4 regions of the Comamonas sp. wu1-DMT genome follow, and region 3 is predicted to be linked to each of the others. Evidence: predicted binding sites of a transcription regulator. Region 3 holds the regulator's gene; each other region holds the start of a gene.
What was found. Region 3 encodes FNR, which switches genes on or off when oxygen is low (the NO sensors DNR and NnrR bind a similar motif). Its sites were predicted from a motif close to TTGATNNNNATCAA; they were not measured.
Positions count from the first base shown of each region.

Region 1: V8Z78_RS12370 (universal stress protein) is a predicted target of FNR. The motif match lies at 5,876-5,889, and genes of this name have one in related genera.
Region 2: V8Z78_RS20875 (PHA/PHB synthase family protein) is a predicted target of FNR. The motif match lies at 5,277-5,290, and genes of this name have one in related genera.
Region 4: dsrO (sulfate reduction electron transfer complex DsrMKJOP subunit DsrO) is a predicted target of FNR. The motif match lies at 632-645, and genes of this name have one in related genera.

Region 1 covers NZ_JBANEM010000007.1:169,831-177,441, forward strand. The annotation lists gene V8Z78_RS12345 (PRC-barrel domain-containing protein) at 507-854, opposite strand; gene V8Z78_RS12350 (hypothetical protein) at 923-1,360, opposite strand; gene V8Z78_RS12355 (hypothetical protein) at 1,642-2,502, opposite strand; gene V8Z78_RS12360 (porin family protein) at 2,861-3,622, opposite strand; gene V8Z78_RS12365 (metal-dependent hydrolase family protein) at 3,632-5,110, opposite strand; gene V8Z78_RS12370 (universal stress protein) at 5,306-5,752, opposite strand; gene V8Z78_RS12375 (hypothetical protein) at 5,918-6,268, opposite strand; gene V8Z78_RS27130 (Rha family transcriptional regulator) at 6,348-6,524, opposite strand; gene V8Z78_RS12380 (FABP family protein) at 6,564-7,205, opposite strand; gene V8Z78_RS12385 (hypothetical protein) at 7,290-7,611, opposite strand, start outside.
Region 2 covers NZ_JBANEM010000017.1:49,657-57,267, reverse strand. The annotation lists partial or broken gene V8Z78_RS20905 (putative bifunctional diguanylate cyclase/phosphodiesterase) at 1-1,561, opposite strand, end outside; gene V8Z78_RS20900 (NUDIX hydrolase) at 1,859-2,419, opposite strand; gene V8Z78_RS20895 (fumarylacetoacetate hydrolase family protein) at 2,555-3,250, opposite strand; gene maiA (maleylacetoacetate isomerase) at 3,413-4,078, shown strand; gene V8Z78_RS20885 (purine nucleoside phosphorylase YfiH/LACC1 family protein) at 4,089-5,006, shown strand; partial or broken gene V8Z78_RS20880 (hypothetical protein) at 4,923-5,236, opposite strand; gene V8Z78_RS20875 (PHA/PHB synthase family protein) at 5,441-7,333, shown strand; gene V8Z78_RS20870 (acetyl-CoA C-acetyltransferase) at 7,479-7,611, shown strand, end outside.
Region 3 covers NZ_JBANEM010000001.1:540,673-548,283, forward strand. The annotation lists gene V8Z78_RS02500 (HD-GYP domain-containing protein) at 1-753, opposite strand, end outside; gene V8Z78_RS02505 (sulfite exporter TauE/SafE family protein) at 864-1,577, opposite strand; gene hemN (oxygen-independent coproporphyrinogen III oxidase) at 1,581-2,963, opposite strand; gene fnr (fumarate/nitrate reduction transcriptional regulator Fnr) at 3,232-3,954, shown strand; gene V8Z78_RS02520 (hypothetical protein) at 4,018-4,281, opposite strand; gene V8Z78_RS02525 (FixH family protein) at 4,539-4,844, opposite strand; gene ccoG (cytochrome c oxidase accessory protein CcoG) at 4,970-6,412, opposite strand; gene ccoP (cytochrome-c oxidase, cbb3-type subunit III) at 6,495-7,406, opposite strand; gene V8Z78_RS02540 (cbb3-type cytochrome oxidase subunit 3) at 7,434-7,571, opposite strand; gene ccoO (cytochrome-c oxidase, cbb3-type subunit II) at 7,589-7,611, opposite strand, start outside.
Region 4 covers NZ_JBANEM010000001.1:77,176-84,786, forward strand. The annotation lists gene V8Z78_RS00350 (DUF883 domain-containing protein) at 1-171, opposite strand, end outside; gene dsrO (sulfate reduction electron transfer complex DsrMKJOP subunit DsrO) at 765-1,613, shown strand; gene nrfD (NrfD/PsrC family molybdoenzyme membrane anchor subunit) at 1,627-2,667, shown strand; gene V8Z78_RS00365 (tetrathionate reductase subunit A) at 2,774-5,965, shown strand; gene V8Z78_RS00370 (hypothetical protein) at 6,692-7,366, shown strand; gene V8Z78_RS00375 (hypothetical protein) at 7,446-7,611, shown strand, end outside.

The sequences.
Region 1 (7,611 bases), on a different contig from region 3:
TTCCCCTGTACAGCGCGTCAACAGACATCGACCTCATGTGTTGCGTGGCTGCACTGAGCGTCTACCGGCAAAGAAAAAGCCCACCGGCGTTGGCTGGTGGGCTTGCGTGTAAAGGCCGATGCCTTGCGGCGTGCCTGGGGAAGCAGAGGGAGGGTAGAGAACCTCAGGCTCGGCAGAAAGCAATGGATATCATCACCATCTGGTGTGACCGCTCAGACCGCAGCTCACGGCTTGTGCACCACGGTATTGGTAAAGCGTATTTCAGGCCTCGATTTTGAGCAATACCTTGTACCGGGAACCATCACACCAGATGGCCCCGCTTGACCCTGCGGGGAGAGGTCGCGCTTAAGGCCCGCGGGGCCAGGAGGCTACATTTGAAAATCTCCGCGCAAAAAAAAAGCCGACCGTGAGGTGGGCTGAACTCCAACTGGTTGGTGGCCGGCGCCGACCGGCCTGCGGTTCTTCTTGAGTTTGGGCACTAGCGCATGTGTGGTTGCGTGCCGGGGTTAGACAAAGGGCACACCGTAGTGGTCATAAACACGGCGGCCGTAGTCGTCGGTGTATTCAGGCAATGTGCCTCCCTCGTAGCGAGGGGCGTTTTCAAGCCGTTCCTTGGTGACGGAAACCACGTACCCGCCTTGGCTGGGTTCGTATTTGAGGCTATCCCACGGCAGTGGGTAGAGATCTGAGCCGATGCCCAGGAAACCGCCAAACTGCATCACTGCATATCGAATCTTGCCGGTGAGCTTGTCGATCATCAGTGAGTCGATAGCCCCCAGTTTGTCGCCGTTGGGGTTGTAGACGCTGGTGCCGTTGACACGATCGGATGAGATGACAGGTGAGGCTGGTTGCATTCCTGCTCCTTTCTTTGCGTGGTACAGAACAACGCTGGCAAGGTGGGCCAGCGCTGAGGCGCTCACATTCACTGCTGGGGCGTTTTGTGCTGTTGCCCAGGCTGCTGTTGCTGAGCAGGGGTCTTCTGCTGTCCAGGGGTTTGCTGTTGCTGCTGGCCGGGTTGGCTGGTGTTCTGGCCTGGTTGGCGTTGCCCAGGGTTTTGCTGCTGCTGTTGCTGCTGTTGCTGCTTGTCCTGTTGGCTGGGGTTGTGCTGCTGGTTCGCTTGTTGCGTCATGTCCTTCACTCCTTCAGGTTGGTGACCAGCAAACCGGGTTGGCTTGCTGTGGGTGCATGGTCGCCGAGTCATGGAAAACCCTTTTGTAGGAGAACGTGGCGCAACGCTGAATTTTGTGAATTCACAGCCATTACGTAGCATTTGGTTTACGTTTGAGGCGGAACTCTCGATATTCCTCACAGTATTCATCCAGATGCACAGCAGGATGTGCTGGGTTCTGGGCTCACTCATGGTTGCGATTGCTGCCTCCCCGATGCAAGTCGCTCCAACCGCAGTACCCTGAAGCGTGTACACCGGCCGGCCTTATGCCTTGGTGAAGGGCGTTGCCGTGATTCCGCCAGTCTTGCCGTTTTGCCCATGTCCGCATTCGACAGGCCCATTGGCTTTTTTCAGAGCTAGCCGTTTTGATAGCTTCCGGCGTTTGATGGATAAGCGCTGGAGGCCTATCTGACCTAAATGCCTGGATGCGGAGAAAAGCCCCTGCAACGACTGGTTGGCAGGGGCTGTTTTGTTCAGGCCAGGCAGTTCAGGTCGTAGCCCACCATGAAGAGTGAAGCTTCCATGGCCCGCATGCGATCAGGCTGGCCTGAAAACAGGCTGGGGGTCTTGCGCAGGGTTTCGGCCATTACCCAGGCCAGCCGTACCTTGGCGCCAGCCCAGCGCTGGGGCGTGCTTTGGCTGGTGTAGAGCAGGGTGCCCGGCGACGGTGGCTGGTCAAACAGGCAAGCCAGTTTGTGCTGGGGCTTCTGGCTGCCGCCGGCCAGAGGGAAGCTCAGCGTATCGGGCAGGTGGCGCGTGCCGCTACTGCGGCGCCAAAACTCCACCAGTGCAGCCGCTGCAGCACTGACCCGCGAGTCATAGATGGGCAAGCCTTCGGCTGAATAAAAGGCGTGCACCTTGGTGAGCATGGAGTTCATGAGCCGCACTGTCGGAAAGCCGGTACGCAGGCTGGCCGAGCCAAGCGCCATTTCCTGGTGGGTCTGGGCAATGTAGTGGCTGATGTTAGTGCCAAGGCCCACAAGAAAGGGCCGCGCGCCTTCTTCGGGGTTGCGCTCGCCGCCCCAGTCCAGCACGTCGCTACAGGCGGCCAGGGTGGCTGTCGCATCGTTGGCCTGCACGGCAGCGCGCAGCTTGGCAGAAAGAGCGCTTGTCTTGATGCACGACTCGGCCCAGTCGCCCGTTGCCAGGCCAGTCCCCCGCCAGCGGTAGTGGTGAGGTACCAGATCGGCAAAACGGGTGGTGGCCATCAAGCCCTTGGGTACGTAGCTGGAAGAGCGAATGTTCAACTGAATCTGTCGCTGGGGGAGTGTGGCTGCAAGCCAGTCGGTAAAGCCAATGACTTCGGGCTGTTGCAGAAATTCGGTGCGGTTCATTGATGCCTTGTGGCCTGTCGGATTTCTGGTTTTGGTCAGTTGGTGCTGCTTTGACATTGTCGTCTGGCGCGGGCGGCTGATGGAGCAAGGAAAGGCAGGCTGCAGCAATGAGTGCGCACGTCCCTGGTTTGTCCTGTGGTGGTGCTTCGAGCGCGTTTTCAGGCTCTGACTCCCCGGTGGTTGAGGAGACTCCATGCGCTGAAACCGAGCGAGATCACGCACCAGGTAATCCAGTGCTATAGAGGGCCTGGCGCAGCCTGGTTCGCCCGCAGCGATTGCCATCGCCTATGCCATTGCTGCATGCGGCGTTGCAGCCGCAGGTCTGACGGGCTGGGTGTTGGCTATCCGCTGGTGGTGATCAAAACCTGAACGTCGCTCCGACGATCGGGCCGCTCTGGCTGAAGTCCAGTCGCTTGCCGTCGTCACGGTAGTCCACGCTCAGGTGGCGGTAGCCCACGGACACAAAGATGTTTTCCTTGACTTGGTAGTTCACCGAGCCGTGCACCTGCCAGGTGAACTTCGAGCCCACATCCAGCCCACCCATATCGGCATACACCAAGGTGGACCAGCGCGGCGCAATATCGTAGCGCCAGCGTGCGGCGACCACTGGGTCGACGAACGAGGTGTTGGACTGCGCCGAACCCACTCCTGGCACACTTACTTCGGCCTTGATCTGCCATAGGCGCAGGCCCGCCATCAGGTCAACGCTCGACCGCGGACTCAGCATCCAGTTGTGCCCGCCGGTCATCGTCAGCGAGGTCTGGCGAATCTTGGCATTTGCGCTCAGGCCTAAGGGTAAGGCAGCCTTGTCCGATGTAGCGGCGTAGCTGAAATCTCCCTGCAGCACATATTGTCCCTTGCGTGCCGTGCCGTTCACAAAGGCTGCAGCGTCCAGGTCCTCCAGAATGTCCGAGAACGATTTGTTCACGCTCACCGTTGGCGCTCCTCTGAACGGGCGGACGCTGCCGTCCAGCCCCGTCATCCATACATAGGGCGTGAGCTGAAAGCGCCATGCATCGGCTGCCGTCTTGTCCTGTGCCCAGGCCGGCGTGCCTGCCAGCAGGCTCACGGCCAGCGCCGCCGCTGCCATACCCGGAGTGGTGTTGATGTGCTGGGTCATTTGTCTCTCTTACAGCGTGTTCTTGTAAACCTTGCCATCCTTCATGATCAGGCGCAGGTTCTGTTCCGGGTTACTCAGGAAGTCCAGATTCACCGTCGGGTCGCCATCGGCCACCAGAAGATCGGCAAATGCGCCAGGGGCTATGCGGCCCAGCGGCTGGGGATAGGGGTTGCGCTCGCCCGACAGGGCCAGCAGTTCACCGTTGGTGCCCGTGGCCTGCTTCAGCAGCGTCATGGGGTCGTAAAAGCGCGTCAGTTTGGCCAGTTGCTTGCCCTGTGTGACCGTGCCCTTGGGACTGAACAGAATGTCCGTGCCCCAGCCCGTCTTGATGCCGTACTTCTGCGCCATCTCATAGGCGCGCACCGTGCCCTGGGCCACGCGCGACTGGCTCTCGCGGCGCACTGCATCGGTGTAGGGGTTGGCGTCCTCGTCCTGCAGAAACGGCTGCAGGCTCCACCACACGCCCTCGTCGCGCATCATGCGCGCGCTTTCCTCGTCGGCCAACTGGCCGTGTTCGATGCTTTTTACGCCCGCCTTGATGGCCCGCTTGATGCCTTTGGGGGTGTAAACATGCGACATCACATAGGTGTTCCAGTCTGCGGCGGCCTCCACGCCGGCACGCAACTCCTTCTCGGTGAACTGGGTGCTGTCCAGCGGGTCGTACAGCGATGCCACGCCGCCGCCTGCCAGCATCTTGATTTGCGATGCCCCCAGCATCAACTGCTCGCGCACGCGGCGCAGAACCTCGGTCTCGCCATCCGCAATCATGGCCACGCCGGTTTGCTCCACCATGCTCAGCGGCTCGTTCGCTGCACGCGGAATATCACTGCGAAGGCGGAAGTCGCCATGGCCCGAGGTCTGAGAAATCATCGCCCCGCTTGGATAGATGCGCGGGCCCGGGATCATGCCCTCGTCGATCGCGCGCTTGAGCGCAAAGGCGGGGCCGCCCGCGTCGCGCACCGAGGTAAAGCCGCGCATCAGCGTGCGCTGTGCCTCCTGCGCGGCGGAGATATACAGATAGCCCAGATCTGCCGTCATGGCCGTCATCTGCGGAATGGCTGCCAGCATGGTGTGCCAGTGCGTATCGATCATGCCCGGCATCACCAGCTTGCCCTGGCAGTCGATCACTTGCGCACCTTCCACCTTTTCGCCGGCAGAGGGCAGGGCGGCAATCAGCTTGCCCTGGATCAGCACCTGGACGCCTTGGCGCACCGACTTGCCCGTGCCGTCAAACAGGCGCAGATTGGTCAGCAACACGGGGCGGTCGGCCGGCCTGGCCGCCCCGCCCTCGCCTGTCTCGGCAGCATGCAGGGTCACAAATGGCGCCATCATGGCCGCCACCCCGCCCACAAACATGCGGCGCGACATATCGCTCATCACCCGCTCATGCAGCAACTGGCACACCACGCTGCCGCAGGTGCAGGCTCTCGGGCGAATCGGGCCGGTCTGCCACGCCAGGCCGGCAGCGGTTGCGATTGCGTGACTCATCTGCTTTTCCCTTTTTTCAAAATGAACAAGAGACGCCGCTGCCGGCGTGACAAATGGAACCAAAGGCTCACAATTTGATGCACCGATGCTACACGACGATCGGCCATGAAAAAGCGCCCCACCGCACGAGGGCGATGGGGCGTTGCTTGCATTATGAGAGCGGCCGGGAAGTGGCTGCGCTGCAGTCGAGCATGCTTAAACCGGGCGGTGCACCAGAACCGGAATGCTGCTGTTGACCAGTACGCGCTGGGTCTCGCTGCCCAGCAAAATGCCGGCAATGCCCTTGCGGCCGTGTGATGCCATGCAGATCAGATCGCAGTTACCCTCCTGCGCCTGCTTGATGATGGCCTGATTGATGGAGATATTCGTGACCCGCACCGTCTGGCAGGCCACGCCCTCGGTCTTGGCAATGTCCAGGGCAGCTTGCAACACCTGATCTGCTTCCTTCTGGGCGCTCTTGTCGAACTCTGCAGAGTTGTAGGCGATCAGCGCCTCGGCTCCGTAAATCATGGCTGCGTAATCCGGCATCACATAAAGCGCCGTCACCTGTGCGCCTTGTTCCTTAGCCAGTTGTATGCCCGCGCGCAGCGCGGCCTCAGAGAGCTTAGAGCCGTCCGTAGGAATCAAAATGTGCTTGAACATATCCAGCCTCCTTGCGCATAGGTGCGCGTCTTGTTGCCAAATCAATTCGATCGATCACCGAACTCATACTCACACTCCAGGGCTGCTAATGCAACACCTTGAAATGAGTATTCAGACGGTTTCTTGATGGAAATCAAATTCATGAGGTTGCAAGTAAAAACCGCCTCAAGCCCTTATCCATAAAGCGTTGAAAGCTATCAAAAGTAGATTTTCCGAAGGTCTTGCGCAGCCTGCTCTGCGGCTGTTGCCGGTCGGCAGGCTGGACTGCCTCTCGCGGTGCTGGGAGTAGGCTGTTGCCAGTTTGGCCAGTTTGGCCAGTTTGGCCAGTTTGGCCAGTTTGGCCAGTTTGGCAAGTTTGGCCAGTTGGGCGTCGGTCGAGCCGATGATCTCGCCGTCGGCAATGCGCCATGGCAGGCTGTCGAAGGAGGCCTGCCTCAGCTCGATCACAATCGGCTGTATATGGCGCAGGGTGGGCGACCGTAATTCAGGTTCGGCAGGTGGCTGCTGTGCGCTCATCTATCGGCATCGCCCCGTATCAAGGTCTTGAACGCAGTGCGGTGCACTTGCGCCTCAGTCTTCGCGACCAGATTGAAGGTCAGCTCCATGCGCCGAATGCCGGCAGCCTGTTGCGAACGGCCTCCATGCGCTGAAAGGCATCTATATAAGCCGGTTTGAAGGCAAGCGCCTTCTTGCCTGTAAGGGCCATGGCCAGCAGCGTAAGGTCATCACGGACGATGCGGTAATCGGGGGAGTGTGCGCCCTGCGGATCCAGTGAATTCGGCCGGGGCGTGGAGTCCTTTGAGAGTGCTAATCAGATTTCAACTGCGGCCCTTGCCGTTGGGTTGGGCGTGGGCTCGCCAATCTTGTGCAAGGTGTTGCGGTCGGTATGGGCAAAAGGCTCGCTCTGGCCGGGGATGGTCAGCGTGGTTTCCTGCTCGTACGACCAGGTGCCGTCCGAGTGCTTGGTGATGGTGATGGTATAGGCGTCGGTTCTGAAGGCGTGCTCCAGAAACGGGTTGCTGGAGATGCCGTTGACGGTGGAGCCGCGCTCGGCCCTGAGGGTGAAGCTGGTGGCGTCAGCCGTGGTCTTGCCCGTGGCCATGGCGGTCTGTCCGCGCGGGATGGTCAGAGTCTGGATGATGTTGCCGGTGGCAGGCTCCCACAGCCAGTAACCGACCTGGTCGTGAAAGGTTTCCACATCGTCGGGCTTGACGATGCGTGTGTGGTAGCGCAGGCCATAGAAGAGCTGTGGCCCGTTGGTTTGCGCATCGATGGGCTGGCACTCCATGTGCTCGATAAAGGCCTGCTTTTCGGGGCCGTCAGCCTTTGGGTTGATGTCCAGGCCGCGCTTGCCGATCCAGATACCGGCCATGCCGGTGAGGGGGCCGAGGTTGGCCAGGGTATTCACATCGGGCGTGGGCTCGGTGTAGATGTCTTTGGGAAAGTTTTCCATATTGTGTAACGGGCTTTCACTTTGAATCTGTTGAAGCCAGTTTACAAGCCATGGACTGAGGGGTTCTTGACGGCAGTCAAGCTGTCAGGTGCTTTCTTCGGTGGTGAGCGTAAAGCGTGCACTTTCGCCGCGCTGGGCGGCTTCACGCGTGAGGAAGATCAGCACGCGATAGCTGGCACCACGTTCGATGCGAAAGGTGCAGATGTTGTTGTTGGCCGAGCCTTGGCATAGAGGCTGGGCAGAGCCGTCCTTGAAGACGTTCATCTGACTGGACGGATTGTTGGTGTTGAGCGTGACGGTCATGCGCTGGAAGGGCCGCGTTTCGAGCCCGTATTGCACGATGCCGTTGCCCGTGATCTGGCCGCTGTAGGAGTTGGTGTAGCCGCCCGGGGTTGTAAAGGCGGCC
Region 2 (7,611 bases), on a different contig from region 3:
GCGCAGCAGATCGGAGGCATTGACCGCATCACCGGGAACATGCACGGCACCGATGGAAAAACCGGTGCGCAATATCTTCTCTCCCCAGGTGGTTTGCAGTTGCTGGGCTGCCAGGCGCAGCTTCTCGGCAATGCTCGCGACATTGGAAGGAGGGCAGTTCTCCAGCAGCACGGCAAACTCGTCACCGCCCATGCGTGCCAGGCAATCGGTTTCGCGCAGATTGGCCTGTAACATGCGAGAGACTTCACACAGCACCTCATCACCGGCGGCATGGCCGCTGGTTTCGTTGATGAGCTTGAACTGGTCCAGGTCGATGTAGAGAAGAGCGTAGGGCTTGACCTGGTGCAGACCCTGGGTCAGCATTTTTTGCAGCCGTCGCTCGAATTCCCCCCCGATTTTCCAGCCCCGTCAGCGTGTCGTGGCGTGCATTCCAGGAGATCTGGTCCATGTACTGCTGCTCGCGCGACACATCGCGCAGCACGAAGACCGCCCCTGATGCCTGGCCATCGCGCTGCATGGCGGAGCCCAGCACCTTGACTGGCACGATGCTGTGGTCGGTGCGGCGAACCCAGTGCGTTTGCTCGTCACGCACGACGGTGGTCTCCCTGGTGTCATTGACAAGCTGAGCGAGCAGGCCTTCGCTGGTGATGGAGGCGTCCATGGTGTAGAACTGCAACACCTGCTTGATGGGCTTGTCCAGATAGCTTGGCTTTTGCAGACCCAGCAGGCCTATGGCGGCGGGGTTGACATAGTTGACCATGCCCTTGGCATTGGTGGTGATGACCGCATCGCTGAGTGCTGCCAGCGTGGTCTCCGCGCGCTCTTTTTCGCTGTTGAGGCCCTCTTGAACCTGCTCTCGCAGCAGGATCAGGCGCCAGGTATTCCAGACCCACAGGCTCACCAGGCCAATGGCCAGGGCGCCGTTGAGGGCGAGCAGCAGCCAGACGATGTTGCGCGAGCTTTGGCCCAGAGAGTCGCTGAAGGCTCTGGTCAGGGCCGTCACGCCCTGGTTGATCAGGTCGATCTCGCGCTTCCAGGTGGCAATGTTTTCGCGGCTGATGTTGCCGACCTCGTATCCTTGCCGGATTTCCTGGGCCAGTGTGTCGAGCTGATTCAGGTATTCGTCACCCATCTTCCAGTACGCGACGGGTTCCTGCACCCAGCTGAAATAGCGGAATGTACGCAGCAGCCAGATGAGGGAGCTGACATCATCGGGGTGGTTCTGGCCTTGCTCTATGCCTTTGCGCGCCAGGTCCAGGCGCAGGGGCTTGTCGTAGAGGGCAATACGTGCCTCGGCATCGCCACGCGGCACCTGCAAGGCCCGCTGATAATGGGCGAAGTCGATCGGGTTGCCTTCATCCGCGTAGCGGGAAAGCGAGTAGATCGCATCTTTCTGGGCCTTGGACCAGAGACTTTCTCCGTTGACAAAAGCTCGCACGGCGGAGAGCAGATAGAGGCTGCAGCTGGCGCTGAGCATCAGGATCAGTGCCAGGAGCGCAAAAGCCCAGACGCGCTGCAGCAATTGTTGAGACTTCAGTGTGGGGCTCAAAGATGCCTTCATGACGCCTCATCCAGTAAATTGACTGTAAATGCATGAGTCAGGGCATCGACAAGGCAGACTGGTATGAAACAGCCAGAAGGCAATGTGCCTGCTGACGATCAGAACGCCGTCACGATGCCCGCTCTCATGGCTTGACCTTTCACGGTATTGCGTAGGAGGTATGTCAGATCACACGCAATTTGTATTCATTGGTAATTTTTGGCCTGTAGAAGTGAGCCTGGCGTCGGACAACTTCCTCTGTACCCCCAAGACAGAGCGGTGTTTTCTGTGAGAAAGTGGGTAACCAATCTGGCCGATTCAGGGCAGGTCTATGCAGTGCACCTGCGGCTGCTCCAGCACGCCGGCCCTGCGATCGGCAAAGAAGCGTTCCAGGGTGAGCTTGACGGTGCGAAACGCGATTTCTTCCCAGGGGATGTCTGCCTCGGCGAACAACTGGGCCTCCATGGTCTCGGGCCCGGGGTAGAACTGCGTACTTCTGAGGCGGGCCAGATAGAAGAGATGGACCTGTCCTACCTGGGGCACGTTGATGAGACTGAACAGCCTGCCCAGCTCGATGTCGGCTCCGGCTTCCTCGTCGGTTTCGCGCTGGGCTCCGCGGCTGGTGGTTTCGGCCAGCTCCATGAAGCCTGCAGGCAGCGTCCATTTGCCGCGGCGCGGCTCGATATTGCGCTTGCACAGCAGCACGCGCCCGTCGTCCATCACGGGCAGGGTGCCGACCACATTGAGCGGGTTTTCATAGTGAATGGTGTGGCAGGCCGGGCAAACGGCACGCTCGCGCGTATCCCCATCGTCAGGAACGCGGTAGGTGACTGCGGTGCCGCAATTGCGGCAGAACTTGATGGGGCTGCGAAAAATCATCCCGCAACTATAAGCAAATCAGGCCGCTAGCGCAGGTACAACATGCGCAAACAGCTATGAAAAAGGGAGTCACACCTTGCGGTGCGACTCCCCCGAGTACCTGGCCGGCGCAAACTGCCTGTGCGCCAGGGATTCTTAAGCGATCTGGATCTTGATGGACTCAAGTCCGGTGACTGCGCCTTCCAGCACATCACCCTTGACCACGGCGGCCACGCCCTCGGGAGTGCCGGTCATGATCAGGTCGCCGGGCTGCAGCTCCCAGGCGCTGGAGAGATGCTCAATGGTTTCGGCGATATTCCAGATCAGCTTGTGGATGTGGCTGCGCTGGCGATAGTCACCATTGACCTGCAGCGAAATCTCGGCGTTGACGATGTCTCCCGCCTGATCGGCTGGTGTGATGGGGCCTATGGGGGCGGATTGCTCGAAAGCCTTGCCGATACACCAGGGGCGGCCTTGCTTCTTCATGTCGTTTTGCAGGTCGCGACGTGTCATGTCCAGACCCACGGCATAGCCGTAGATGTACTGTAGTGCATCGGCTGCCTTGATGTTCTTGCCGGCCTTGCCGATGGCAACGACCAGCTCGATTTCATGGTGCAGATTCTGGGTCAGCGTGGGATAGGCCACGGTGGTGGTGCTGCCGGCTTCCACTGCCACGGTCGCGTCCGCAGGCTTCATGAAGAAGAACGGCGGCTCGCGGCCGGTAAAGCCCATTTCCTTGGCGTGATCCTCATAGTTGCGGCCCACGCAGTAGATGCGGTGAATGGGAAAGCGCTCGCCGCGGCCCACAACAGGCAGGCTGGCAACGGCAGGGGGATTGAACACGTAACTCATGAAGTCCTCGGCAGGAACACGCGCTGAAATCAGCAATGGTTGATGTGGCAAGCAGTGTGCCACGATGCAGGCCCGGAGACGGCGTGGCTGATGACGGCTTTTACGTATTCCGGCCCTAGGGAAAATGCCAGTCCGCGCGGCTCGCGCTATGCTGCTCACATCATGAAGCTGCATACCTATTTCCGTTCTTCCGCCTCTTATCGTGTGCGCATTGCGCTGCAACTCAAGGGGCTGTCCTATGACTCCGTGCCCGTGCATCTGGTGCGCGGCGAACAAAAGGCTGTGGCCTATGCCTCCCATGTGGGTGACGCGCTGGTGCCCGCACTGGTGACGGACGAGGGGCACTGGCTCACGCAGTCCATGGCCATCATCGAATATCTCGATGAGACCCATGCTGAAACACCATTGCTGCCCAGGGATGCACTGGGCCGTGCCCATGTGCGCGCATTGGCGCAGATGGTGGCTTGCGAGATCCATCCGCTCAACAACCTGCGCGTGCTCAAGTACCTGGTGCACCAAATGGGGGCCAGCGACGAGGCCAAGAATGGCTGGTATGCGCACTGGGTGCGCTCCGGCCTGGAAGCCTTCGAGCGTCAGCTGGCGCTGCTGGATGCCGAACGCAAGGCCATGGGCCTGGCGCCGTCGGCGTTTTGCTGGGGTGACGCGCCCACGCTGGCCGAATGCTGCCTGGTCCCGCAGATCTACAACGCCCAGCGCTTCAATGTGAATCTCGAGGCTCTACCGCGCCTGATGGGCGTGGTCGAGCGATGCAACGCCTTGCCGGCTTTCCAGCAGGCCCATCCTTCGGCCTGTCCGGATGCTGAGTGAAGAGGGCGTCATGAGCGAGACCTATAGGCCGGGTCCACCGGACCTCTGGCCTGACTCCTGGCTGGTCCCCGACTGGCCGGCTCTGCCCGGGGTGCATGCCATCTGCACCTCGCGCGAGGGGGGCGTCAGCCAGGCACCCTGGGGCAGCATGAACCTGGGCGACCACGTGAGTGACAACCCCGCTCACGTGCGCCAAAACCGTGAACTGTTCAATGCGGCGCTGCAGGCCCGCACCCCTGGTGCCTGCACGGCGTTCTTGCAGCAGGTACATGGTGTGGAGGTGCTGACGCTGGACGCAGGCAATGTGGCCGAGTCCAATGGTGCAGCCTTCGATGCCTGCGTGACCGACGATGCAGGCGTGGTCTGTACCGTCATGGTGGCAGACTGTCTGCCCGTGTTGCTGGCCCATGATTCGGGGCTGGTCGTGGGCGCGGCCCATGCGGGCTGGCGCGGTCTGGCCGGCATGCCGCCCGGCAGACAGCAGTCCGAGGGACCGTTGCCCGGCGGTGTGCTGGAGATGCTTTTCGAGTCCTTTTCACGGAAAGTGCAGGCGCAGCAATCGCTTTCAGAGGCTGACATGAAGCCGTCCAGCATTGCCGCTCGCACCCAGGCCTGGCTGGGCCCGTGCATAGGTTCCAAGTCCTTCGAAGTAGGGGCCGAGGTGCGGGATATCTTCGTGGCGCATGACGCCGAGGCGGCACGACACTTTGTGCCTGTGGAGGGCAGTTGCACCAAATATCTGGCCGATCTGGCGCAGCTGGCACGCCAGAGGCTTGCTGCATTGGGCATTGCTGCAATCTTCGGCAACGATGGCAGCCTGCCCTGGTGCACGGTCAGCAATGCATCACGATTCTTCTCGCACCGGCGCGACGCCGTCCGTCTGGGCGGCAGCGGGCGGCTGGCTGCCAGCATCTGGCGCGACGCCTGATTCGGGACTGGGGCGCGCGTGTCCTGCAGCTAGTGCTTCCTGTTCCTGCCGGGCTTTGAGGCGGCGCTTTCTGGCCGGCGTGCCCAGTATGTAGAGCACGATGGAAAGCGGCAGCAGACCATAGAGCACAAAGGTGAAAAATGCACCCAGCAGGGTGCGCCGGGGCTGGCAGCCTCGGCGATCGTCATCATCACGACAACGTACATCCAGGCGATGGCAATGAGGTACATGGTGCTTCTGTAATGAGCCAGAAAGCATGCTGGCTCCGGGTTGTTTTGTGTCAAAACAGCTTCATAACGGCTAAATGAAGCTACTTCTTGTCGGAACTGCCTGGCACATAGGTGACAATGCCGCCGTGTGAGCCGTATTGCAGATTCCGCAAGCGTCCCCAGACCCTGAGATCGCCGGTCGCTTGCCTTGACTAGGATGTAAGCATGAATTTTGACCCGAGCTGGGGCCAGGCTGGCCAATCCATTCAACAATTCTGGCAGGAGCAGTGGAGCAAGAGCCTCCAGACGCTTCAGCAGATGCAGTCCGGTGCTCCCATGGGGCTCAGCGCCATGCCGGGTCTGGGTGCAGCACCCAACCCTTGGGCCGGAGTCATGGATGCCATGCAATCGGCCATGCCCCAGATGGCAACGGGTCCGGCTCAAGCGGTTCAGTTCGATGCGGCCAAACTGCAGGGGTTGCAGCAGGAATACCTGCAGTCAGTGCAATCGCTCGCGGATGGCAAGCAGATTCAGGCCCTGCTGTCCAGGGACAAGCGCTTTGCCAAGCCCGAGTGGAGCGCCAATCCCGTTGCATCGATGGCCGCGGCCAACTACCTGCTGGGCAGTCGCATGCTGACCGGCATGGCCGAAGCGGTTCAGGGCGATGAGAAAACACGCAACCGGGTGCGTTTTGCGGTCGAGCAATGGGTGGCAGCCATGGCGCCCAGCAATTTTCTGGCACTGAACGCCGATGCGCTCAACAAGGTTGTTGAAACCAAGGGCGAGAGCCTGGCTCAGGGCATTGCCAATCTGCTGGCCGACATGCGCCAGGGTCATGTCTCCATGACCGACGAAAGCCTGTTCACCGTGGGCAAGAACGTGGCGACCACCGAAGGCGCTGTGGTTTTCGAGAACGAACTGTTCCAGCTCATCGAATACAAGCCGCTGACTGCCAAGGTATTCGAAAAGCCTTTTCTGATGGTGCCGCCCTGCATCAACAAGTTCTACATTCTGGACTTGCAGCCGGACAACTCCGTCATTCGCTATGCCGTCAGCCAGGGCCATCGAACCTTTGTGGTCAGCTGGCGCAATCCCGACGAAAGCCAGGCTCACAAGAGCTGGGATGACTACATCGAAGATGGCGTACTCAAGGCAGTGAGCACGGTTCAGGATATCTGCGAGGCGCCACAGATCAATGTGCTCGGTTTCTGTGTGGGCGGCACCATGCTCTCTACCGCCATGGCAGTGCTGGCAGCACGCCATGCCCGCGAGCATGGACAGCCGCAAGGGGCCAAGCCCCGCAGCCGCGCTGCGGCTGCAAAGACAAGCAGCAAAACTGCTGCGGCCAAGGTGGAGGCCCAAGTTTTTCCCGTCGCCAGCATGACGCTGCTGACTACATTGATCGACTTTCGCGACACAGGCATTCTGGACATCTTCATCGATGAAAACATGGTGCGCCTGCGCGAGATGCAAATGGGCAAGGGCGGGCTGATGAAGGGCCAGGACATGGCATCCACCTTCAGCTTTCTGCGCCCGAACGATCTGGTCTGGAACTATGTGGTGGGCAACTACCTCAAGGGCGAGACGCCGCCGCCGTTCGATCTGCTTTACTGGAACAGCGACTCCACCAATCTGCCCGGCCCGTTCTACGCCTGGTATCTGCGCAATCTCTACCTCGAGAACAATCTGATCAAGCCCGGCGTGCTGACCGTGTGCGGCGAGAAGATCGACATGAGCCAGCTCAAGATGCCGGTCTATATCTACGGCTCGCGCGAGGACCACATCGTTCCTGTCGCTGCGGCCTATGCCTCGTCGCAGGTACTGGGCGGCGAGCGTCGTTTCGTGATGGGTGCCTCCGGCCATATCGCCGGCGTCATCAACCCGCCGGCCAAGAACAAGCGCAGCCACTGGCTGCGTGAGGATGGCGAGTTTCCCGAGGCGTTCAACGATTGGCTGGCCGAGGCCACGGAGTATCCGGGCAGTTGGTGGACGGACTGGAGTGCCTGGCTGGGCAGCCATGCAGGCAAGCAGTTCGCGGCTCCCAAGAGCTATGGCCGTGCACGTGCCTATGAAGCCATCGAAGATGCTCCGGGTCGCTACGTTCTGTCAAAAGCCTGAGCGAGGCCTGAGGCACAATCAGTTCCATATTGCGGTGCAGCAAACAAGGCTCGCACCGTGATAGGAAGCGGCGGGTGGCACGATGAACAGGATGCAACCCGCACGCATGCATCACTTGTAAGAAACCTAGAAAGGTTCGTCAGCAATGGAAGACATCGTTATCGTTTCCGCCGTGCGTACGGCGGTCGGCAAGTTCGGCGGCTCTCTGGCCAAGATTCCTGCAACCCAGCTGGGGGCGACCGTGATTTCCGAGGCTCTGGCTCGTGCCAAGGTGGGCA
Region 3 (7,611 bases):
CCCATCGGCCCATTCATGATGCTGGGCGATGGCCGTCGTGACGGAAGGAGGATAGCCCATGGATAGAGCCAATGCCACCGACTCTCCGACATGACGCGCATACACGGTCTCTCGCAGAGGCGTGCGGCCCGTGCCCTGATTCAGTGCATTGGCCGATGCGGAAATCTCAAGCCCCGGCTTGCCGATGTCATGCAACAGGGCCGCCGTGCCCAGATCCGTCAATACGTCATCGCACAGGCCCAGCGTCTTACCCAGCAACAGGCTCAGCACGGAGACGTTGACACCATGTACGCCAAAGGTGGCGCCCCCCGTATCCGCGAGCAGATGCAAACTCAGATCACGAGCCTGCGCCAGTTTGACGACTTGCTGTGCAACCAGCATATCCGTCGTTGTCCGCGCCTTCTCGGGGTTGACAGGCAACAAGGCTTGCACGTCATCAAATACGGAAACCGCGCCCAGAAACCTGGACTGCACGCCCAAAATACTGTTACGCCATGCATGCGCATCGTTCTCGGGGGGGATAGGAGCGGGTTGAGGGTCTGCGGCCGGAGGCGCTGCCGCTTCCTCCAGATCGCTTCTCGATAGATCGACCTGAACTGCCTTGAGCTTCAGGGTCCTAAGTGTCTGCAACTGCTCGTCATTGACAATCTTGAAGCTGCTGACGGGAAACGGATGGCGCAACCAGCCGGTCTCCAGATGGACATACATGCCAATACGCAGTTGTCCGATATCAATAGCAACGAAACGATTCACTTTGAGCGCTACACACAAGATAAGACATTATTCCGCAGTTCCATGACTGCTCAAGCATGACTAGGGTCTGTTGGGATGCAAACAGCATCAACAATCCCCTCTTGTGTGACTTATCGGCACCAAAGGCTGGGTTTGTAGACCAGGTCCATCCACAAAGCCCAACTCGCAACGCCAATCAGCATCAGACCTGCAACTCTGGTGCCCCACCTAGCCCGCAATGCATTGACATGCGACTGTCCCAGTTGCCACAGCCAGGGACCCGCCAGCAGCCACAGTGCACCACCAACGGCAAAGGCTACCATGGACAAAGCCCCTTGCCAGGCGCCGCCACTCAAGGCCGCCACCAACACCGCCGAATACAGCAAACCACAAGGCATCAGTGCCCAGGCAAAGCCTGCTGCCAGACTGCCGCCCGGCGCGGTGACCCAGGGCTGAACCCTGGCCCAAACGGAACGCCCCGCCCGCTCCAGCCAGGCTGGCTGCCGCGCCTGCACCACCATGGCCAGTCCCCAGGCCATGACCGCCACATGCATCAGCGTCCAAAGTCTCTGCAATGCCGTTGTCTGACTGGTCAGCCAGGCCAGACTTTCCATGGCCACGGCCGCGATCCCGCCCAGCAGGGCATAGGCAGCGATGCGCCCCAGATGAAACAGGCTGGTACGCAGCCATTGGCGTTTTTGCAGGCCGAGCACGACAACTGGCTGCCCGCCGCTGACAGGCTTCGCTGCTGTGACCACACTGCAGGGGGCAGCGCACATCACAAGACAATGGGGCCCACCCACGAGCCCCATGATCAAAGCAGTCCAGACCAGCGAAAACAACATGCGCTAGATGATGCGCGAAAAGCGGGCGCGGTTCCGGTCGGCCTGCAAATATCGGTCAAACAGCATGGCTACTCCGCGCACAAAAAACCAGCCCAGGCCAGTGACCTTGAAGCCCTCGGCGGACAGCTCGACCAAGCCGTTGCGCTGCATCTCTGCCAGCGCATCCAGCTCCGCAGCGAAGTATTCGCGGAAATTGATAAGCCAGGCCTGCTCCATGGGCTCATACAGGACGGAGCCCTGGCACATGATGGACATGATGACCGCTCTGCGCACCAGATCGTCACGTGAAAGTGCCAGTCCGCGCTGCACGGGCAACATGCCGCCATCGACGGCATCGTAATACTCTTCAAGAGTCTTGACGTTCTGGCTGTAGGTCGCGCCCACCTTGCCGATAGCCGATACGCCCAGTGCAATCAGATCGCAATCAGGCTGGGTGCTGTAGCCCTGAAAATTGCGATGCAGGCGCCCCTGGCGCTTGGCAATGGCCAAAGAGTCGTCAGGCAGCGCAAAGTGGTCCATGCCTACATAGACATAGCCGCCATCCATGAATGCATCAATTGCGCCGGAGAGCATGTTCAGCTTGTCCTGTCCCATGGGCAGGTCTGCCGATTCGATGCGCCTTTGCGGCTTGAAGCGCTCGGGCAGATGCGCATAGGCATACAGTGCAATGCGATCGGGGCGCAGCTCATTGACCTGTGCCAGCGTGCGCGCAAAAGACTCGGGCGTCTGCCTGGGCAGCCCGTAGATCAGGTCCACATTGATGGAGACAAAGCCCAGGCGGCGCGCCTCGGCCACCAGCGCAAATACTTGCTCGGCGGGCTGCTCGCGGTGCACCGCTTTCTGCACCGCGGGATCAAAGTCCTGCACGCCAAAGCTCAGGCGATTGAACCCCATGTTCTTGAGAGCTCTCAGCCGCTCGTTGCTGACGGTGCGCGGATCGACCTCGATGGAGTACTCGCCCGCGGGATCCAGCTTGAAATGTTCACGCATCAAGACCATCAGCTGCTGCAACTCGGCATCGCTGAAGAAGGTCGGTGTGCCTCCGCCCAGATGTAGCTGGCTTACGAGCTGACCTTTGCCGCAATGCTCGGTATGCATGGCCAGCTCACGGCTCAAGTAGTCCAGATACTCGGCAGCCTTCTCATGATGCTTGGTCACGATCTTGTTGCAGGCGCAGTAATAGCAAAGCGACTCACAGAACGGCACATGCACATAAACGGACAGGGGCAAAGCGCGCGAGCCAGAATGCGTCTTGCGCTGCTTGAGTGCCAGTATGTAGTCGTCTGCACCAAAAGCCTCAACAAAACGGTCGGCTGTTGGGAACGATGTGTAGCGTGGGCCGGGGATATCAAAGCGGCTCAGCAACTCAGGCGTGACTGCGGTCATAACTGGGAGTTAGGGTGCGCCCACACTCTGTATAGAGCAGATTTCAATGGAAATCAGATCCTGAAAATCATGCCCAAAATAGGCAAAAGCGCATGTTTTTGAACGAATACAGGCAATGTGCCCCAAGGCAATCACCCTGTCCTTGATGAAAATCAAGAGACCTCAAGGCAAGTGCTGCGACAATTTGATCCATCTCATCTTCAACCACGAGGTCAATGACCAGCGCGACTCTCCACTCCGTGTCTGTCTGCGCCGTTGCAAAAAGCCCATGAATCTTCAGACCATCAAAGCATCCTGCTCCAACTGCAATCTGCGTGAACTGTGCATGCCCATGGGCCTGGACGATGAACAAATGGAGCGCATTGACGAGATTGTGGCCACGCGCCGCAAGGTCAAGCGCGGCGGTCTGCTGTTTCGCAATGGCGAAGAGTTCACCTCGCTGTATGCCATTCGAACCGGCTTCTTCAAGACCAGCGTGGCCACCGAAGACGGACGCGACCAGGTCACAGGCTTTCAGATGGCTGGCGAAATCATTGGTCTGGACGGCATCGTCAACGACCACCACACTTGTGATGCCGTGGCCCTGGAAGACGCCGAGGTCTGCGTCATGCCGTTTGACAAACTGGAGCAGCTCTCGCGCGAGGTCACGGCCCTGCAGAACCATGTGCACAAGGTCATGAGCCGCGAAATCGTGCGCGAGCATGGCGTGATGCTGCTGCTGGGCAGCATGCGTGCCGAAGAGCGCCTGGCGGCCTTTGTGTTGAACCTGGTTCAGCGCCTGTCGGCACGCGGCTTTTCCAAGTCGGAACTGGTGCTGCGCATGACGCGCGAAGAAATCGGCAGTTACCTGGGCCTCAAGCTCGAGACCGTGAGCCGCACTTTCTCCAAATTTGCAGAGGAAGGCATTGTGGAAGTCAAGCAGCGCCACCTGCGCATCCTGGATACCGAGGCGCTCAAACGCATCGTCAACAGCCAGCAATGCCAGAACTGAACCGAGTCGACAGACACTCTCAAGACAAAGCCCGCGGACAGCGGGCTTTTTTGTCTGTGCGAATTAATCGGGCAGAGGCTCGGAAACGATGCCGCCATTGAGATCGCTGACGGAGCGACCCAGCATCACCGTCATCGCACCTCCGATCAGGGTCACGACCCAGAAGGCAAAAAAAGCGACCGTATAGATGGCTTGGCGCGACCAGTCCAGGGGGGAGCCCAGCCAGTGCACATCCAGCGGGTCCACAAAGGCGAAAACCACCATCTCCATGATTGCCGCCGCCAGAAAGGCCGGCCAGACAATCCACATCCAGCGTCGAGCATCCATCCTGATTCTCCTTGGGCTGTGGGCTTGGTCATATTTTGCACAACAGTGGTGACCGTTCATGCAGGACTGCGGGCATGCACCGTGGCGGGAAACCCTGAACCACTCTCTTTTCAGTAGCATCCTGCGCCATCTGGATATCAAAAAACTATTTGCTTCTACATCAACGTTAGACAGAACATGCGCAACACGCTCTGATTTTGATATCGGCAACAAAAAAGGCCGCAAAAGCGACCTTGGCGGAGCAAGCGCCGGAGCGCTCAGCGATCCAGCGGATGGTCCTTGGCTGGCGTGGCCGCATGATTGCGGCCGGTGACTGCTGGGGCCAGGCTTTTTTCACTTTCGCTCAGGCGCTGGTTGATTTCCATGCCATGGCGGTAGTAGTCAGGGTCAATCACGGGATCAGGCCTGCTCAGTGCGATGTATGCGGTGACAAAGCCGGCAATCACCACGATCACCGGGCCGGCGATGATGAGCCAGACATGGGCAAACTTCCACCAGGGCTTGCCGTCCTCGGGGTGGATGATCTTGGCCGTTTGCGAGACCTTGGCTTGTGCTGCCGACATGATGAAACCTCTTTCCAAATTCTGACCACCCAGACACACACGGCAGGGTGGCATAAATTGTTGCCGATTGGCGGTGCCCTTGTCCGGCCTCCGTGATGGCTCACGAAGACCGTCAAGACCTGGCATTAACGCGGCACCAGGAACACCGTCTTCTCGGAAATACGCCCTGCTCCGGCAGTCACTGCATCCACATTGAAGTGTACGGGGTGCGAGCCGGGAGTTGCTGAGCCGTACGGAATCTGCAGCCGCACCGCAATGCCGCGCGTCTCTGCAGGGCCAACGCTCACTTCCTGCTCGGATGCGACTTCCAGATTCTCCAGGCCCACGGCGCTGATACGGTAGCGCTGCTCGGACTCGGTGGCGTTCATGATCTGCAGACGGTAGACGTTCTCCAGCTTGCCGCCCGCCACGATGCGCGAAAGCGCAGCACGGTCGCGAATCACATCGACCTTGAGCGGCTCGCGCAGCACCAGACTGGCGATCATGGCGGCGCTGAGGGCCACCAGCACGGCCGAGTAAATCAGCACACGCGGGCGGAAAATGCGGCGAATCACCTGCACCTGCTTCCAGGCCTTGGCGACGGCATTCTGAGTGGTCAATCGGATCAGGCCACGCGGATACTCCATCTTGTCCATCACGGAGTTGCAGGCATCGATGCACAGACCGCAGCCGATGCATTCGTACTGCAACCCTTTGCGGATATCGATGCCCACGGGGCAGACCTGAACGCAAAGCTTGCAATCTATGCAGTCCCCCAGGCCCTGTGCCTTGTAGTCGACGTCTTTCTTGCGCGGGCCGCGAGCTTCACCACGTTCGGCGTCGTAGCTGACGATCATGGTGTCCTTGTCGAACATGGCACTCTGAAAGCGTGCATAGGGACACATGTACTTGCAGACCTGCTCGCGCATATAGCCGGCGTTGCCGTAGGTGGCGAAGCCGTAGAACGCCACCCAGAAAATCTGCCAGCTGCCCTGGAAGGCCATCAACTCCACACCCAACTCACGGATGGGCACGAAGTAGCCGACAAAGGTGAAACCTGTCCAAAGAGACAGAGCGATCCAGAGAAACTGCTTGAGCGACTTTTTCCAGATCTTCTCCAAAGTCCAGCCGCTCTTGTCGATACGCATGCGGGCACTGCGATCGCCTTCGACCTTGCTTTCGATCCACATGAAGATCTCGGTGTAGACCGTCTGCGGACAGGAGAAGCCACACCACAGACGCCCGGCTACGGCGGTAAACAGGAACAGCCCCAGTGCGCTGATGATCAGCAGCCCCGTCAGATAGATGAAGTCCTGCGGGTACAGCACCAGTCCGAACAGATAGAAGCGCCGAGCCCCCAGATCGAACAGCACCATCTGGCGCTCGCCCCACTGCAGCCAGGGCAGGCCGTAGAAGACGATCTGGGTCAGAAACACCATGGCCCAGCGCCACCGTGAGAACACGCCGCTAATAGAGCGTGAGTACACTTTTTGCTCGGAAGCGAACATAGGCACCAACTCAGGCCCGCCCTCATGAGGCTCAGGCGTGATCGGTATGACTTTTCGGGGCTTCCCCTGATCGCACGGCATCGCAGTTCCTTAATATTTTTGTAATTACTGAAAATTGAAACGCGAAAAAGGCGGTGCCAGGGCACCGCCTTTTAAAAACGCATTACTTCTGGTTTTGCGTATTCGAAAGACTCCAGACATAGGAAGCCAGCACGGCAATTTGCGCCTCCGTCAACTTCTCTTTCTGGGCAGGCATCTCATTGTGCTTGCCGTTGTTGACGATGTTGACGATTGCCGCCTCACCCCAGCCATGCAGCCAGATGTCATCGGTCAGGTTAGGAGCTCCCAGCGCGGGGTTGCCCTTGCCGTCCATGCCGTGACAAGCCGCACAGGCCACGAATTTGGACTTGCCCTGCGAAGCCTTGACGGCATCGTGAGGGCTGCCCGACAGGCTCAGCACATAGTGCGCCACATTGCGCACATCCTCCGCCGAGCCCACGGCTGCCGCCATGGGCGGCATCATGCCGATACGGCCGTTGGTGATGGTCTCCCTGATCTTCTCGGGAGATCCGCCATGCAACCAGTCGCCGTCCGCCAGATTCGGGAAGGACTTGCTGCCGCGAGCGTCAGAGCCGTGGCATTGCGCACAGTTGTTCATGAACAGACGCTCGCCAATGGCCATGGCCTGAGGGTCCTTGGCCATTTCTTCGGTAGGCATACTGGTGAACTTGGCATACAGAGGCTCCAGATCTGCCTTGGCCTTGGCCATTTCCTTGTCGTAGGCGCCGGTCTGGCTCCAGTCCAGCTTGCCGCCGAAGCCGCCCAGACCTGGGTAGACCACAAGATAGCCCAGGCTGAAAACCACGGTGATCACGAACAGACCCATCCACCACTTGGGCATGGGGTTGTTGAGTTCACGCAGGTCTTCGTCCCAGACATGGCCTGTGGTGTTGTCGCCCGAGGGCACGACCTTCTTGCGGGCCACCAGAATCAGCAGCAGCAAGCAGCCAAAGATGCCGATCAGCGTAATCGCCGCGACATACACCGACCAGAAATTGTTAATGAAATCGCTCATGGGATGTTCTCGTTGTGGTGATCAGACTCAGTCTTCCAGGAATGGAACCTGAGCTGCCTCGTCAAAACGGGCCTGGTTGCGGCGGGCATACGCCCACCACCAGATGCCCACGAAACACGCCAGCGATGCCAGCGTGGCCACGATACGCATGGTGGTGATATCCATTTCCAGCCCTTTCTCTCTTACTTGACGGCGCGACCAAGGA
Region 4 (7,611 bases), 460 kb from region 3:
CACGGCAGACTCGCGCACGTTGGCCATGCCGTCGTCGATGCGCTGACGAAGCACGCTGATTTCAGGAAGCTTGTCCAGTTCACGGGCAGACAGCAGACCGCGCAGATCGCTGACCAGTTTTTCCAGATCGTCTTGGGCGGTGGAAACGGCGTCGGAAACAGAGCGTGACATATCGATCCTTTCAATGTGACGAAATTGGAATATCGCATGCACTTGGCAGTGCACCAAGATAGCTGCGAGACAGCAAGCATCAGGGCCGGCCGCTCATAAAACCTGCAGCATGTGAACATCTTACAGAAAACGCACCGCCTCCAAGAAACTCACGGGCCTGCGGCACTGTCGGACAGCAGCGAAACTGCCTCATGTCAAGGAATATAAAGCCGTTCAAGGCTCCAAACCAATCTGTTTGCTGCAGCAGCCTTTACGTTGGCGCAGCAGAGCGACCTCAGCCTGAGCTCAGGCATGCCGTGCATGCATAGCTTGACCTCCAGCATCTGCCGCCAAGCAAAGTGGATTACATACGGCAACACACTGATTGCTTAACAGTTCATTAATAAAGTGGCTGCATGCTCGGCAACAAGTCATCTGCTTGCGGGAGTTCCATTCAAAAAACGCTTAAGCAAGCGAAGACTTGACTCAAATCAAGTGGCGCAAACGGCAACTTTTATATAGTCAATTAGACATAAAAGATATTAATTTAATACTCTTTTATGTTTAAAGCATCAGGGTTTTCTGGTGCCAGTGCGACGATGAAAGGAAGGGCCATGCCACTTCAGAAACGAGAACTCTCCGACTGCGCAACCAGCAGTTCGGCCTGCACCTGCAGCACTCCATCCATTACCCAGGCACCTCAGCAGGCAGTGACTGCGCCCACCAAGCGCGGTTTTTTGCAGGATTTGATTGCCATGGCCGCCAGCCTCGGTGTTGTGGGCAGCGCCCGCGCAGCGCTGCCCGGCGACCCCAGCTTCCAGCCCCTGCGCCGACCCGGCATGCAAGGCAAGCGCTTCGGCATGCTGGTCGATATGCGCAAATGCATTGGCTGCCAGGCCTGCACAGTGAGCTGCTCGGTCGAAAACCAGCCCCCCATCGGCCAGTTCCGCACCACGGTGCTGCAATACGAAATCGACCAAGCCGGCGACACGGCTGCCGCCATGGTCAGTCTGCCGCGGCTATGCAACCACTGCGACGAACCGCCTTGCGTGCCCGTCTGCCCGGTGCAAGCCACATTTCAGCGCACCGACGGGATTGTTCTTGTCGATAACGAGCGCTGCGTGGGCTGCGGCTATTGCGTGCAGGCCTGCCCCTACGACGCGCGCTTCATCAATCACGAAACGCAGACTGCCGACAAATGCACCTTCTGCGAACACCGCCTGGAAGCCGGTCTGCTGCCCGCCTGCGTGGAAAGCTGCGTGGGTGGCGCGCGCGTGATTGGCGATCTGAACGACGCGCACAGCGAAATCAACCAGCGCATCAATGCTCACAAGGACGATATCAAGGTCCTCAAGCCCGGCATGAAGACCAAGCCGCACGTCTTCTACATCGGTCTGCCCGATGAGTTTGTGAACGGTGTCGATGGTCAGGCCACGGTTCGCCTTGTTGCCGAACATCTGTGAAAGGAGTGCCCTCATGCAAATCATTGAACTCCTGACCCCAGCCTACGAAGCGGCATGGTTGCCATGGGCCGTGCAGTATTTCTTTCTGGTCGGCATGGCCACGGGGGCCGCACTGCTGACTTCAGCCTGTGCGTTCGGGCCGGCCCAAGGCTTGCTCCAGCGCCTGCTGCCCACAGCGGTGCTGGTGCTGGCCATGAGTGCGATTGCCGCACCGGTGGCCCTGCTGGCCGACCTGCACCAGCCTGCGCGCTTCTGGCATTTCTATGCCCACCTCACGCCCTGGTCGTGGATGAGCCTGGGTGCCGTGCTCATGCCCACGTTTGTCGGGCTGTGCGTGTTGATGTGCGCGCTGTGGTGGCTGGGCAAGCAGCGGTTGATGCGCCTGCTGGTGCCTGTACTGGTGCTGTCCACGCTCAGCATCGTGGTCTACACGGGCGCCGAAATCATGGTCATCCGATCGCGCCCGCTGTGGAACACGCTGTGGGTACCGATCAATCTGGCACTCAGCGGCTGGCTGGCCACCGTGGGCATGGGCTTTGTGCTCTACCGCTTTCTGCCCCGATCCTTGCAGCCCGATGCTGCAGCCCTGCAAGGGCTGCGCAATCTGGGCCTGTGGCTGGCCACCGGCCTGATCGCCAGCGCCCTGACCTGGGGAATTGCCGGCATCGCGGGCCAGAGCCCTTCATTTGACATGGCTGTGCGCCTGTTCAATGAGTTCCCCGTCTGGCGCATCTCCATGCTTGGTTCGGCCGTGTTTGGAGCAGCCGTGGTGATGGCCCTGCTGCGCGGCGAGCATCGTCTGGCAGCCAAGGGCTACACCCTGGTGCTGGGCACCGGCCTGGCGGCATCTGCCTGGGCCTTCCGCTGGGCACTATTCATGGGCGTGCAGGGCGTGCCCAAATTCGGCGCCGGCCTCTATCTCTACAGCATGCCACTGGGCGGTGACGGCCTGATGGGCATGCTGGGCATGGCAGGCCTGTGCGTGGCACTGGTTGCGCTGACCACCTGGGCGCTGGAGCTGTTTCCGGTACGCAAACGAGCGGGCACTGTTTAAGAATCAAGCCAAATACGCCTAAAACGCAATATCAGCAAGCGCTTGCAGCTATCAATATCATAGAACCACTGCTGCGCCTGCCCTTCCCCATACCAAGGGCAAGACCATGAATGACAAGAAACTCTCCCCTGAACAATCACAAGACATCGAGGTCGATCGCACCGATGCCAGCCGCCGCCGCATGCTGCTGCGCGGCGGTGCCGTCGCAGGCGGTCTGGCAGCTTTTGCCGCAGGCTATGGCGAAACCGTGGCCAAGGGAGCCAAGGGGCTGATCACCGGCAGCTCGGGCAAAGCCACCCAGAGCGCCACGCGCGGCAACTCGCTGATGCCCGAATTCCGCATCGACCCCGTCAGTGGCAAACTGACGACCCAGCCCGGCCAGGTGGTCAGCCCCTCCTCGTGTCTGGGCTGCTGGACGCAGTGCGGCGTGCGTGTGCGCGTCGATACTGCCGACAACCGGATCATCCGTATCGCCGGCAACCCTTATCACCCGCTGGCCACCACCCACCCCGCGCCCATGGAAACACCGGTTCGCGAGGTCTACGCCATGCTGGGCGGTGACAACGGACTGGAAGGACGTGCCACCAGTTGCGCCCGTGGATCGGCCATGCTCGAGCACCAAAAAGCACCGCACCGCGTTCTCAAGCCGCTCAAGCGCGTTGGTCCACGCGGCTCCGGCCAGTGGAAGAGCATCACGCTCGAAGAGCTGGTTCAGGAAATCTGCGAAGGCGGCGATCTCTTCGGCGAAGGCCATGTGGATGGCCTGCGCGCCATCCGCGACGTCAACACGTTGATCGATGAAGCCAATCCCGAATACGGCCCAAAGTCCAACCAATTGCTGGTGACGGAGGCCGCCAACGAAGGCCGTACTCCGCTGGTCAACCGCTTTGCCAAACAATCGTTCGGCACCATCAACGTGTCCAACCACGGCTCTTACTGCGGCCAGACCTACCGGGTGGGCACGGGCGCGGCGCTGGGCGATATGGCCGGCATGCCCCACGGCAAGCCGGACTGGAAGAGCTCGCGATTTGGCCTGTTCATAGGCACCTCGCCGGCTCAGTCTGGCAACCCATTCCAGCGCGTGGGCCGCGAGCTGGCCGAAGCCCGCTCGCGCGGCGAGAACACCTATCGATACGTGGTGGTCTCGCCCATGCTACCCACATCGTCCAGTCATGCGGCAGGTGACAACAACCGCTGGCTGCCCGTCAAACCCGGCAGCGACCTGGCACTGGCCATGGGCCTGATCCGCTGGATCATCGACAACGAGCGCTATGACAAGCAGTTTCTGACCCAGCCCGGCCCCGCAGCCATGGCTAGCGTTGGCGAAGCCAGCTGGAGCAACGCCACCCACTTGCTGGTCAACGAGCCCAAGCATCCGCGCTACGGCCAGTTCCTGCGCGGCGCAGATATTGGTCTGCCCATGCCAGATCCTATCGACGAAAAAACACCCACCGAAGATGTGTATGTGGTGCAGCTGAACGATGGCAGCCTGGCCGCTCATACCGTGGCCCAACCCGCCGAACTGGTTGCCGAGCGCAAATTCACACCCATCAAGGCTGCCGACGCCACCGAAGAGCCTGCGCCTATCGCCGTCTGCACCGCCTTTGTCAAACTGCGCGCCGAAGCACACAGGAAGACGCTGGAGGAATACGCGACCCTGTGCGGCGTGCCCGTCAAGGAGATCGAGGAGTTGGCGCGCGAATTCACCAGTCATGGCAAACAGGCCGTGGCCAACTCGCACGGCGGCACCATGAATGGCTCGGGCTTTTACACCGCCTATGCCATTGCCATGCTCAACAACCTCATCGGCAACCTCAATGTGCGCGGCGGCTGGGTCATGGATGCCGGCCCGTTCGGCCCCTTTGGCCCGGGACCGCGATACAACTTTGCACAGTTTGAAGGCGCAGTCAAACCCCGGGGCGTGGCCCTGTCGCGCACCCGCTTCCCTTACGAAAAGACCAGCGAATTCAAGCGCAAAAAGGAAGCGGGTCAGAACCCCTACCCCGCCAAGGCGCCCTGGTATCCCGCGCCTGGCGGCCTTTCCAGCGAGATGCTGGCCGCCGGCATGCTGGGCTACCCCTACCCGGTCAAGGCCTGGATCAACCACATCAGCAACCCCATCTACGCCATGTGCGGCTTCGAGAATGCGCTGGCAGACTCGGTCAAGGACGTGAAAAAGCTACCGCTGTTTGTCTCAGTGGACCCCTTCATCAACGAGACCTCTGCTCTGGCCGACTACATCGTGCCAGACACCGTCACCTATGAGAGCTGGGGCATTGGCGCGCCCTGGGCCGACGTCGTAGCCAAGAGCAGCACAGTGCGCTGGCCCACGGTAGAAGCCGCCACGGCCAAAACGGCAGACGGCCAGGCCATCAGCTTCGAGACCTTCATCTTTGCCGTGGCCAAGCAATTGGGTCTGCCAGGTTTTGGCAAGAATGCGATGAGCACCAAGCAAGGCGAGCTGCTGGACCTGGAAAACGCCGAAGACTTCTACCTGCGCGGCATGTGCAATATCGCCTATCAGGCGGGCAAGCCTGTACCCGAAGCCAGCGATGACGACATAAAAATCACCGGCCTCGAGAAATGGATGCCATCGCTGGAACAGCGTGTCGCCCCCGAAGAAGTGCGCCGCGTCGCCATGGTCATGAGCCGTGGCGGCCGCTTCGACAAGGTTGAAGACGCATGGACGGACGACCAGCTCAAGCTGCAGGCCAAGTTCCCGGCCACTTTCTGGCACGAAGGTCTGTCCAGGATGCGCCACTCCATGACCGGCGAACGCTACAGCGGCTGCCCCACCTGGTACCCCACGCGCCTGGCCGACGGCTCGGACATGCGCCAAGTGTTTTCCGAACAAGACTGGCCGCTGACCATGACCAGCTACAAGTCCAACTTGATGAGCAGCATGTCCATCGCCGCCTCACGCCTGCGCCAGGTGCACCCGCACAATCCTGTGGGCATCAACAAGGCCGACGCGGCAAAACTGGGCATCGCCAATGGCGACCACATCGAACTCAGCACCCCCGGCGGCAAACTCCAAGGCGTGGCCCTGGTACGCGCTGGTATCGCGCCCGGTGCGATCGCCATTGAGCACGGCTACGGTCACAAGCAACTGGGCGCCGTGGCCCACAAGGTTGACGGCCAGCCCACCCATGCCAACCCACAGCACGGCAATGGCGTGAATCTCAATGCTCTGGGCTTTGTCGATCCGACCCGACCTGCCAAGGACAATGTCTGGATCGACTGGGTATCGGGGGCAGTGGTCAGGCAAGGGCTGCCAGTGAGAGTGAGAAAGGCTTGATAAGGGCCTAAAGCTCTGGCGGGCGATCGGGATGGAAAGTCCCGTCGCTCGCGCCTACGAGGGATGGCATTGAAACGACTGCCAACAACTTGCGGCGATATCTTGAACCTGGCGAGGAGCAACCGTATTGCCGACCATTGGCTTGCAACAAGAATCTGGGCCGGATTAGGCTCGCCCCGACATCGGACATGACAAACCACAAGCACCACTCCTGAGTGATCGTCTTTCAGCTTCTCCGAAAACTCAAAAAAGGTAATAAATCCACGAAATACTATTCAATCAAATGGGACAGTACATTATTTACAATTAAAAACCACTGGATATTGGTATTAAAAATCGAGAAGAACAAGATTGCTTTCTTCTCGGAAAATATTCGTATACAGCCATCTCAATATAGACAATTATATTGTTTTGAAACTTACACTTATAAACAATAATGGAATCATCTGATTTTGCTTCATTGTTGATAGCAATGTAGTTCTATATTTCAATAAATTGCACAAATAACGATAGCAGATCAACAGAATCCTAATTCGTGCCCAAACAAGGTATTTCTGTTTTCATCCGGCTTATTGAAACTGCCATTAACCGAAAGAACGTTTTGGAACAGGCATCTGCGACGCCAAAACGCAACTCCGGTTGGCATTGATCATTGTGCACTGGCAAATGGTCTTTCGCCTGAATTCATCCCCGTGGTCTGAGAACTCGCTATTCAAAGGAATGATCATGAAAAAGTCTTTGATTGTCATGGCGGTTGCTGCCTTGGCTGGTGTGGCATCTGCTGCGACCAATACGGGGACCAATGCGTCCTCAGGAACTTATTCCTCGGTTGCCAGCTCCGGCACAGGCAGCGCTGTGAGCTTCAATAGTGCGACGGCCAGCGCTCAAGCAAGCGGCTTTGGAACCAGCACCGGCACCACCGGCTCTTGGGGGCCTGTGGCCTCGGGGCAATCGAGTGTCGGCGGAAGCGCCTCCACCACAGGAACCGTCAGCAGTCTTGCTGCGACCAGCGGAGGCGGCGTTGCCGGCGGCTACGGAACCACCAACGCCAACGCACATTCGGACGTAGGTAGCAATTACCTCGGCCACGCTCCCGGCAAGTTGGTCAGCGGTGGCGCCGGAGGCTACGCCAACTCGAGCACCAACAATGTGGCTGGAACTGCATCCATCGGCAACGGCATTGCGGTGGTGAACAGCACTGCCCATACCAACTCCAACTTTGGCGGGAACTCACAGGCGATCTCGGGCCCGGGAGGAACCTCGACCAGCAATAACTCCGGCGCCTCCTCTGTCGGCAACGCGACAACTACCGGCTTCAGCCTGGGCACAGCCTTCGGAGGCTCCAATGGTGGTGGAACTTCGGGCAATGCTTATGGATGGGCGAACTCGGCCGCCAACTAGATAAAGTCCGTGAACTCAGTTGTATTGCCCCCGAGTTGAGGCGTCCCAAGTCAAGACTCGGGGACAAAGGAGAAACAGCATGAAAGCCTCAATAGCCTTGCTAAGCCTTTGTGTCCCTTTGTGCAGCTTTGCGCAGAATGCCGATAGCAGTGCACAAAGCCTCTCCAGCTCCTCGTCAGTGGGAGCACAACAGAATCAATCCATCACCATCGTGAATCCGGTTGCCGCGGCGGACAGCCGATCAG